Regions from separate parts of the Massilia sp. CCM 8734 genome, predicted to be linked through region 2. Evidence: predicted binding sites of a transcription regulator. Region 2 holds the regulator's gene; the other holds the start of a gene.
What was found. Region 2 encodes sigma-54, which starts transcription at its own class of promoters, with help from an activator protein. Its sites were predicted from a motif close to TGGCANGNAANCTGCTTT; they were not measured.
Positions count from the first base shown of each region.

Region 1: the regulator sigma-54 is predicted to act here: its motif matches at 2,330-2,347, upstream of F2P46_RS01500 (urease accessory protein UreD).

Region 1 is NZ_WHJI01000001.1:330,455-335,653, forward strand. It holds gene F2P46_RS01490 (DinB family protein) at 1-371, shown strand, start outside; gene F2P46_RS01495 (DUF1302 family protein) at 472-2,244, shown strand; gene F2P46_RS01500 (urease accessory protein UreD) at 2,357-3,196, shown strand; gene F2P46_RS01505 (urease subunit gamma) at 3,215-3,517, shown strand; gene F2P46_RS01510 (urease subunit beta) at 3,531-3,854, shown strand; gene ureC (urease subunit alpha) at 3,856-5,199, shown strand, end outside.
Region 2 is NZ_WHJI01000012.1:9,957-15,155, reverse strand. It holds gene F2P46_RS13090 (hypothetical protein) at 1-68, shown strand, start outside; gene F2P46_RS13085 (hypothetical protein) at 242-1,561, shown strand; gene F2P46_RS13080 (tetratricopeptide repeat protein) at 1,780-3,102, shown strand; gene F2P46_RS13075 (RNA polymerase factor sigma-54) at 3,128-4,600, opposite strand; gene lptB (LPS export ABC transporter ATP-binding protein) at 4,603-5,199, opposite strand, start outside.

The sequences.
Region 1 (5,199 bases), on a different contig from region 2:
CGCATCCCGACTATTGCGCCGCCTTCTTCGAGCCGGAAGAGCCATTCGCCGCGTGCGCCGATTTGCGGGCCGCGCAAAAGTTGAGCGACCAGCGCCTGATCGCCTACTGCCGCCGGCTCGACGAGGGCACGCTCGCGCGCGACGTCGGCATCCTGCGTGACCACGGGCTCATGCTCGACACGCCCGCTCGCCTGTTGGCGCATCTGTTCCAGCACCAGGTCCACCACCGTGGCCAGGTCCACGCGATGCTCGCCGGGACGGCCGTCGAACCGCCGCAGCTCGATGAATTCTACAGCCGTGGCGAAGCCGAAGACCGGGCGCAGGATTTCGCGGAACTTGGCTTTACCGAGGCCGATGTGTGGGGTGTGTAAGTACGCGTGACAAGCGCTCGTAGCGCGTGGTAAATTTGAGTTGTAGCCAAAAGTAAAAACCGGCCACTGACGGCTTACCGTAACCTACCACAGGCCAAACATGCATTGCACCGGGCGTCGGCACGTTCACGTCGCTTTCACGGTCGCCGCTTTGGCGAGCGCGGCGCCGGCGTGCGGGCTGGAGACGCAAGTGAGCGGGCGGCTCAGTTTCGGCGCCAGCTTCCGTACCGAGGCATCGGCCCCGCATATGCTCGTTGCATACAATGCGCAAGCGCTTGGATTGTCCGGCCTTGCCAGCGCGGGCCAGAACAGCGATGACGCCAACCTGAATTTCCGGCGCGGCGACGCCGTCACGCGCGCGCTCAAAGGCTATGTGGAGCTGGCCGCTTTTGAAGCCAATGTCAGCGCGCTGGTACGCATCAAGGCGTGGCACGACTTCGCCCTGAGCGACCATGCGCACGCGTGGGGCAACAGCATCAACGGCTACGTCGCCGGCCAGCCGCTGGGCGATGCCGGCGGCGCGCGGCTGGCGCGTTTTTCGGGCGTGGCGCTGGGCGATGCGTTCATTGCGCACAACACCCAAGTCGACGACGTGCGCGTGCTGACGCGCTTCGGACAGCAGTCGCTCTCGTGGGGGGAGCGCAGCGGCTTTCCGGGCGGCCTGGCTGCGCTCAACGCAGTCGACTTCCCGGCGCGCCGGCGTGCCGACGCCGTGCCGCAGGAAACGCTGGTACCGGCGCCGATGCTGTTCGCGCGCGCGCAGGCTGCCGGCGGATTCGGGGTCGAGGGCTTTTACCAGACCCACTTCCGTCCGTCCGCGCTGGACCTGTGCGGCACCTTCTGGTCGGGCACCGACTACGTGGCGCAAGGATGCAACCAGGCTTTCGCCGGGCCGATGCCCGTGAGCGACCGGGTGCGCCTGGCGCGTGGCGCTTATGTAAAGCGCATGGACAATCCCGTCCCGCACGACCATGGCCAGTACGGCGCGGCGCTGACGTGGACCTCGGCGCCGCTGGCGATCGATGTCGGCCTGTATCATGCGCGCTACACCAGCCGCACCCCGCTGCCGGGCGTGCGCAAGGCGCAGCGCGCCGGCATGGGCCTGATCGCGGGCGACCCGGATGGCAAGAATATGCGCTACTTTACCGAGTACGTGGGCGACATCGCCATGACGGCGCTGACCGTGGCGCACCGGCGTGCGCACGGGAGCCTGTTCGGCGAGCTGGCCTACCGCGCCAACCAGCCCTTGCAACTGCCTCCCGGCGGCACCTTGCCGGCTTTGCTCAATCCGGCGTTTCCATCGCTGCTGCGCAAGGACGTCGATGCGCTGGCGCCCGGCGCGCTGTATCACACCTACGACCGTTACCGCACCTTCCAGCTGCAAGCGGGCGTGCAGCGGGATTGGCCGCGCATCGGCGGCGTCGCCCTCAGTACCCTGGGCGAAGTGGTTCTCAAGCGGGTCGCCGGATTGCCCGATCCCGCCGTGCGGCGCTACGGCCGCGCCGACCAGTATGGCAACGGCCCAGTCAACGGAACCTGCGCCGTCACCACCACCGACGCCGCCCGCCAGTGCAGCGCCGATGGCTATGTGAGCCCGGCCGCCTATGCTTATCGCATTCGGATGGACGCGCGCATGGCGCAGGTGGGGCCGGGACTGAACCTGCACGCATGGGCGCAATTGCAGCACGACGTGAAGGGCTGGTCGCACGACTTCATTCTCAACGAAGGCCGGCGCACCATGAACATGGGCGTGCGCATGGAATACCTGAAGCGTTATGTCGCCGAAGTGGTCTATGTGCCGGTGTGGGGCGGCATCTACAACACGCAGGTGGACCGCGACGTGCTGGCGGTGTCGATGGGCGTCAAGTTCTAGCGCACCAAAGTAGTGCGTGCGCGCCGTGGCGGTGCGCCTGATCACCCGCTGTGGGCGCGCCGCACCATGAACGTGCCGCGTGCGCTGGCACGCATCCTGCTCCTGCAAAGGTATGCGAGATTGCCACCCGACCGAACCGACCCACACTGCATGGCAAGCGAGCCTGAGGCTGCGCTTCGCCGACGATGCCGGCACCACGCGGCTGATGGAGCGCATCCACAGCGGGCCGCTGCGGGTGCAAAAGCCGCTGTATCCGGAAGGTGCGCGTATCTGCCACGCGATCATCGTCCATCCGCCCGGTGGCGTGGTGGGCGGCGACCGGCTGTCGGTGAGCGTGTCCGCCGGGGGGGCCACGCATGCGTTCCTGACCTCGCCCGGCGCCGCCAAGTGGTACCGGGCCAACGGCAAGGTCTCGCGCCAGGATGTGACGATCGACGCCGGGGCCGGCGCGGCCGTCGAATGGATGCCGCAGGAAGCCATCTTCTTCAATGGCGCCCATGTGGCGCTCGAACAACGGGTCGAGTTGGCGCTCGATGCCAGCTACATCGGCTGCGACATCCTGTGCCTGGGCCGGCGCGCCTCGGGCGAGATTTTCGACAGCGGCGTCATCACCCAGCACACGCAGATCCGCCGTGGCGGCAAGCTGCTGTGGTGGGAGCAGGGCGCGCTGCGCGGCGGCGGCGCGCACATGCACAGCCCTCTTGGGCTGAACGGCGCGAGCGTGTGCGCGACCCTGGTCGGCGTGGGCCGGCCGGCCGGCGCCGCGCTGATCGACGCCATGCGCGCGCTCGATCCGTCGCTCGGCGTCACCCAGGTCAAGTCGGTTTTTGTTGCACGTTACCTGGGCGAGGACAGCGAAAGCGCGCGTCGCGCCATGTTCGGGGTGTGGCAGATGTTGCGCCCGCACCTGCTCGGGTGCGCCGCGCCGCTGCCGCGCATCTGGAACACCTGAAAAGAGAGACGACAATCCATGGACCTGACCCCGCGCGAAAAAGACAAACTGCTGATCTTCACCGCCGCCTTGCTGGCCGAACGGCGCATGGCGCGTGGCCTCAAACTCAATTATCCGGAAGCCGTGGCGTTGATCAGCGCGGCCATCATGGAGGGCGCGCGCGACGGCAAGACGGTGGCGCAGCTGATGTCCGAAGGCGCCGCGATATTGACGCGCGCCGACGTCATGGACGGCATCGCCGAGATGATCCCCGATATCCAGGTCGAGGCGACTTTCCCGGACGGCAGCAAGCTCGTGACCGTCCACAACCCCATTCCCTGAGAGCGAGATGAGCATGATACCTGGCCAATACCTGCTTGCCGATGGCGACATTGAACTGAACGCCGGCCGCGCCACCCGCACCGTGGTGGTGGCCAACAGCGGCGACCGGCCAATCCAGGTCGGCTCGCACTTTCACTTCTTCGAGGTCAATACCGCGCTGCACTTCGCGCGCAGTGCGGCAATCGGCATGCGGCTCAATATCGCTTCCGGCACCGCGGTGCGCTTCGAGCCGGGCCAGCGGCGCACCGTGGAACTGGTCGCGCTCGGTGGCGACCGGATGGTGTTCGGCTTTAACGGCCTGGTGATGGGCGAACTGCCATCGCACCGGGGAGATTGAGATGCCCTCGATCAGCCGCCGCGCCTACGCCGACATGTTCGGCCCCACCACGGGCGACCGACTGCGCCTTGCCGATACCGACCTGTTCATCGAGATCGAACGCGACTTCGCCATCCATGGCGAGGAAGTCAAGTTCGGCGGCGGTAAGACCATCCGCGACGGCATGGGCCAGTCGCAGCGGCTGCACGCCGATGTCATGGATACCGTCATCACCAACGCCGTCATCGTCGACCACTGGGGCATCGTCAAGGCCGATATCGGCCTCAAGAACGGCCTGATCGCCGCCATCGGCAAGGCCGGCAACCCGGACGTGCAGCCAGGCGTGACGATGGCCATCGGCGGCGCCACCGAAATCATCGCCGGCGAAGGCATGATCGTCACCGCCGGCGGGGTCGATACCCACATCCATTTCATCTGCCCGCAGCAGATCGAAGAAGCGCTCATGAGCGGCATCACCACCATGATCGGCGGCGGCACCGGTCCCGCGACCGGCACCGCGGCCACCACCTGCACGCCGGGACCGTGGCACCTGCACGCGATGCTCGGCGCGGCCGACGCCTTTCCGATGAACCTGGGCTTCATGGGCAAGGGCAACGTCAGCCTGCCGGGGCCTCTGGAGGAACAGGTGCTGGCCGGCGCGATCGGCCTCAAACTCCACGAAGACTGGGGCAGCACCCCGGCCGCCATCGACAACTGCCTGGCGGTGGCCGAGCACATGGACGTGCAGGTGGCGCTGCATTCCGATACCCTCAACGAAGGCGGCTTTTTGGAAAGCACGCTGGACGCCTTCAAGGATCGCACCATCCACACCTTCCATACCGAAGGGGCGGGCGGCGGCCATGCGCCCGACATCATCGCCGCCGTCGGCCAGGACAACGTGCTGCCGTCGTCGACCAATCCGACCCGGCCCTTTACCGTCAACACGCTCGACGAGCATCTCGACATGCTGATGGTGTGCCATCACCTCGACCCGGCCATTGCCGAAGACGTGGCCTTCGCCGAGTCGCGCATCCGGCGCGAGACCATCGCCGCCGAGGATATCTTGCATGACCTGGGCGCGATCTCGATGATGTCGTCCGACTCGCAAGCCATGGGCCGCGTGGGCGAAGTGATCATGCGCACCTGGCAGAGCGCCCACAAGATGAAGCAGCAGCGCGGCCCGCTCGCACCCGACACGGCGCGCAACGATAACTTTCGCGTCAAGCGCTACATCGCCAAATACACCATCAACCCGGCCATCACGCATGGCGTCTCGCACGCGGTCGGCTCGCTGGAAGTGGGCAAGATCGCCGATATCGTGCTGTGGAAGCCGGCGTTTTTCGGCGTGAAGCCGTCGATCATTCTC
Region 2 (5,199 bases):
TGGACTTGTTCAAAGCGGTGAACCAGCACGAGCAAAACCTGCTGCGCGAGCATCCGGAATATTTTTGAGCCGGCGCGACGGTGCGCCAGCCGGACGGCCCGCAAGAAGGATGGCAGGCCGATACCGGCGGTACAGGGCTGCGCTACCCTGCGCGCAGCCGCGGGCTGACCGTCAAAAGATAGCATTTACGACAATCCCTCCCCCTATAATGGCCCGTCTATCACCACCATAGCGAGCCACCATGTTCACACAATTCACCCCCACTGCCCTGCTGCGCGTGGCGACCGTGGGGCCCTCGGGCGCCGCTGGCGTGCCGGCGTGCGCGGGCATGACCTACGATCTGCATATCGCTGCCAACTACACCGGCGCCACGCGCGGCGGCATACCCATACCGAACGACACGTATACATTCAAGATCACGCAGGGCGAACACTATCTGAGCATGCAAGACGCGAAGGAAACGACGATTGCCGACCTGGCCACGCGGCGCCGCTATCACATCGACGAGGCAAGCGGCAGCTATGTAGCCTTTTCGATGTTCGACACCATCGGCTCTCGCCTGCTCGCAATTAAGAGGAAGGGCAGCGTCACGCCGACTTACGGCCTGATCGAGCTGGAAAACAATCTGTCGCTGGAGGTGGCGGCGCGCACGCTGACCGAGTCGACCGAAGGCGGCGCCACGGTGCTGGCCGTCGACGGCGTTCGCCTGGCCAGTATCGGCGCCGGCGGTACCAGCGTGAGCGCCCCCGACGCGGCCATGTTCGCACGCGTCCTGCGCACTTTCGGCACCCATCCGCGCGTGCTGGCGTGGCTCTCCGCCCAACAACGCCTGCCGTCCAGCCTGGTCACGTACCACAAACAGATCGAAGGCTATAGCGAAACGCGTACCTATACGATCAGCGCCGTCAAGCAAAGCGCACCGGCCGGCTACAGCCTCGCCGCATACAGACCGCGCGCGCCGCAGGGTGACGACATCGACCAGGTGCTCGACAAGGCAGCAGTCAACGCAGCCCCGCCGACGGCGGCGGCCAGACAAGCCGTCGAACGCGAAACTGAGCAGGCATTCGCAGACAATCGCTTGCTGGACGCCGTGCTGGGGATGAACGAATGGGTATGTTCGGGGGGCGATGTGATAACGCGTACGGCGGCGCAACATGCGCTGGTGGAGGCCGACCCGGAGTTGATCAGGCTGGGCGCGACAATGGGCGAAAAAAATACCAAGGCGGAACTGGAAGCGGCCATCGCCACGCTGCAGGACCTGCGCAAGCACACCACGCGCAAGCAACACGTCCTGATGCTGTTTGAAGCCGACAACCTCAAAGAGCTGGGCCAATATCGCGAAGCTGCTGCGCTCTACGCCAGCGCGCTACAGGCCAATCCGGCGATGGCGTCGGCCTACGCCAGCCTGGGAATGGCACTTTACAGAAACGAGGATACCATGCGCGCCTGGCGCAGTTGGGATGCGGGACGACGCATCTCGAGCGGTGGGGAGCTCGACCTGTTCGGCAACGTCGATCAACTGGAGCAAACGCTCTTGCGCAACTACCCGGAGTTCGTGTAGGCGCAGCGCAAACCTGCTCTCCCGGTCACAGGCACTTGCGCAGGGCGACCGACGCAGGGCGTCGGACGGCCCGCACGCAAGAAGAATGACGCTCCGATACCGGCGGTACAGAGCTGCGCTACCCTGCGCGCAGCCGCCGGCTGACCGCCAAAAGATAGCGTTACGACAATCTCTTCCTCTTATAATGGTCCGTCTATCACCACCATAGCGGGCCAACCATGTTCACGCGATACACCTCCACTTCCCTGCTGCGCCTGGCGATGCTGGGCACCCTGGGCGCCGCTGGCGCGCCGGCGTGCGCCGCCATCACCTTCGACTTGCATGTCGCCGTCAACTACACGGGCGCCACGCGCGGCGGCGTCCCCATACCGAACGAGACGCATAAATTCAAGGTCACGCAGGGCGAACGCTATCTGACCGTGCAAGACGCGAAGGAAACGACGATTGTCGACCTGGTCACGCGGCGCCGCTATCAAATCGACGAGCCAAGCCGCAGCTACGTGGCCTATTCGATGTTCGACACCATCGCCTATCGCCTGCTCGCAGTCAAAAAGAAAGGCAGCTTCACGCCGACCTACGGCCTGATCGAGCTGGAAAACAATCTGTCGGTCGAGGTGGCGGCGCGCACGCTGACCGAATCGACCGAAGGCGGCGCCACGGTGCTGGCTGTCGACGGCTTTCGCCTGGCCAGTATCGGCGCCGGCGGAACCAGCGTCAGCGCCGGCGACGCGGCCATGTTCGCACGCATCCTGCGCACTTTCGGTACCCATCCGCGCGTGCTGACGCGCCTCTCCGCCCAACCACGCCTGCCGGCCAGCCTGGTCACCTACCACAAGCAGATCGAAGGCTACAGCGAAACGCGTACCTATACGATCAGCGCCGTCAAGCAAGGCGCACCGGCCAGCTACAGTCTGGCCGCGTACAAGCTGCGCGCGCCGCAAGGTGACGAGATCGACCAGGTGCTCGACAAGGGAGCCATCAGCGCAGCACCGCCGACAGCGGCGGCCAGGCAGGCGTTCGAGCGCGAAACCGCGCAGGCGTTCGCCGACAATCGCGTGCTGGACGCTATGCTGGGGATGAACGAATGGGTATTCTCCGGGGGGGGCGATCCGGTCATGCCGACGCCGGCGCAGCGGGCGCTGTTCCAGGCCAACCCGCAGTTGAGCAGCCTTGCGGCGGTGATGCGCAAACAAGAGACCAAGGCGGAACTGGAAGCGACGCTCGCCACGCTGCAGGAACTGCGCAAGCACACTACACGCAAGCAACACGTCCTGATGCTGTTTGAAGCCGATAACCTCAAAGAGTTGGGTAGGTACCGCGAAGCAGCTGCGTTGTACGCCAAGGCGCTGCAGGCCAATCCGGCAATGGCATCGGCCTACGCCGGCCTCGGAATGTCCCTTTACAGAAGCGACGACACCGTGCGCGCCTGGCGTAGCTGGGATGCGGGACGACGCATCTCGAACGGCGGGGAGCTCGACCTGTTCGGCAACGTCGACCAACTGGAACAGTCGCTCTTGCGCGACTACCCGCAGTTCTTGTAAGCGCTGCGCAAACCTGCCCGCCCGGTCACAGGCACTTGCGCAGGGCGACCGGCGGAATCTTGAGCGCTTCGCGGTACTTGGCGACCGTGCGGCGCGCAATCACCATGCCCTGCTCGCCCAGCATGTCGGCGATCTTGCTGTCCGACAGAGGGCTCTTCGGATCTTCGGCGCTGGTCAGCTGCACGATCAGCGCGCGGATCGCCGTCGATGACGCTTCGCCGCCCGCTTCGGTGGCCACGTGGCTGCCGAAAAAATACTTCAGCTCGAACATGCCGTGCGGCGTCATCATGTACTTTTGCGTGGTCACGCGCGAGATCGTGCTCTCGTGCAGGCCAAGCGTGTCGGCGATTTCGCGCAGCACCAGCGGTCGCATCGCCACCGCGCCGTGCGAGAAGAAATTGCGCTGGCGTTCGACGATCGCTTCGGCCACCCGCAAGATGGTGTCGAAGCGCTGGCGCATGTTCTTGATCAGCCATTTGGCTTCCTGCAGCTGCGCGCCCATCTGCCCTTCGCCCTTGCCCTGCTTGAGCAGCGCGGCGTACATGCTGTTTACGCGCAGGCGCGGCATCACGTCGTTATTGAGCATCACCGACCAGCCGTTTTTTGCCTTGCGCACGATCACGTCCGGCACCACGTAGTCCGACACGTCGGACGCGAACTCCGCGCCCGGATGCGGATTGCACTGGCGGATCACGGTCTGCGCCTCGCGCAAGTCTTCATCGTCGCAATCGAGCGCTTTTTTCAGCTTGTTGAATTCGCGCTGGGCGAACCAGGTCAGGTGGTTTTCGACGATGGTCAGCGCCATGCGCCGCGTCACCATCGGCACGCCGGGCATGCGCCGGATCTGCAGCGCCAGGCATTCGGACGCATTGCGCGCGCATACCCCGCTCGGATCGAAACTTTGCAGCAGCGCCAGCACGGTGCGCAGTTCGTCGATCTCGATCTCCAGCTCGGGCGGCATGCGCTCGTGGATCTCTTCGAGCGACTCGGTCAGGTAGCCGTTGTCGTCGATGGCGTCGACGATCAGTTCGACCAGCGCCCGGTCGCGCGCTTCGAGCACGGTCACGCGCATCTGCTCCATCAGGTGCTCGCGCAAGGTGGTGCTTGATGCTTCGAGCTGCGGGCGCGAATCCTCGTCGTCGGGCGTCTTGGCGCGACCGAGGTCGCCCCACTCGCCATCGTTGTCGTTGCTGGACGGGCTGTCCGCTTCGCCGCCTTCGAAATTCTCGCCTTCGCTCGGCGCCGGCGCATCCTGCGCACCCGGCTCGGGCGTCGCTTCGGTCGGCGTCGAGGTGCTGCTGATGGCGCCATCGCCCAACAGGCGCACCGAATGATCGAGCGGATCGTCGAGCCGTTCGAGCAGCGGATTGTCGGTCAACAGCTGTTCCAGTTCCTGGTGCAGTTCCAGGGTCGACAACTGCAGCAGCCGGATCGACTGCTGCAACTGGGGCGTGAGGGCCAGGTGCTGGGAAGTGCGTAGTTGAAGGGACTGTTTCATGCCTACATCCGGAAGTGTTCGCCCAGGTAGACCCGACGCACGGATTCATCCGCGATGATATCGTCGGGACGACCGGAGGCGAGCACCGCGCCCTGGTTGATGATGTAGGCGCGGTCGCAGATACCCAGCGTTTCGCGCACGTTGTGGTCGGTGATCAGGACGCCGATGCCGCGCTGCTTGAGGAAGCGCACGATGCGCTGGATCTCGATGACGGCGATCGGATCGACCCCGGCGAACGGTTCGTCGAGCAGCACGAAGCGCGGGTTGGTCGCCAGCGCGCGCGCGATCTCGACCCGGCGCCGCTCGCCGCCCGAGAGCGACATGGCCTGGTTTTCGCGCAGTTTTTCGATCTGCAGGTCGGCCAGCAGGGTATCCAACCGTTCGTTGATCTGCGCCTTGGTGAGCGACTTGCCATCGACCTTTTGCAGCTCCAGCACGGCGCGGATGTTTTCTTCCACGGTCAGCTTGCGGAACACCGACGCTTCCTGCGGCAGGTACGACAGGCCGAGCGCGGCGCGCCGGTGAATCGGCAGGCTCGAAATATCGACCCCGCTGATATCGATCGTGCCCGCGTCCGACGGCACCAGGCCGACGATCAT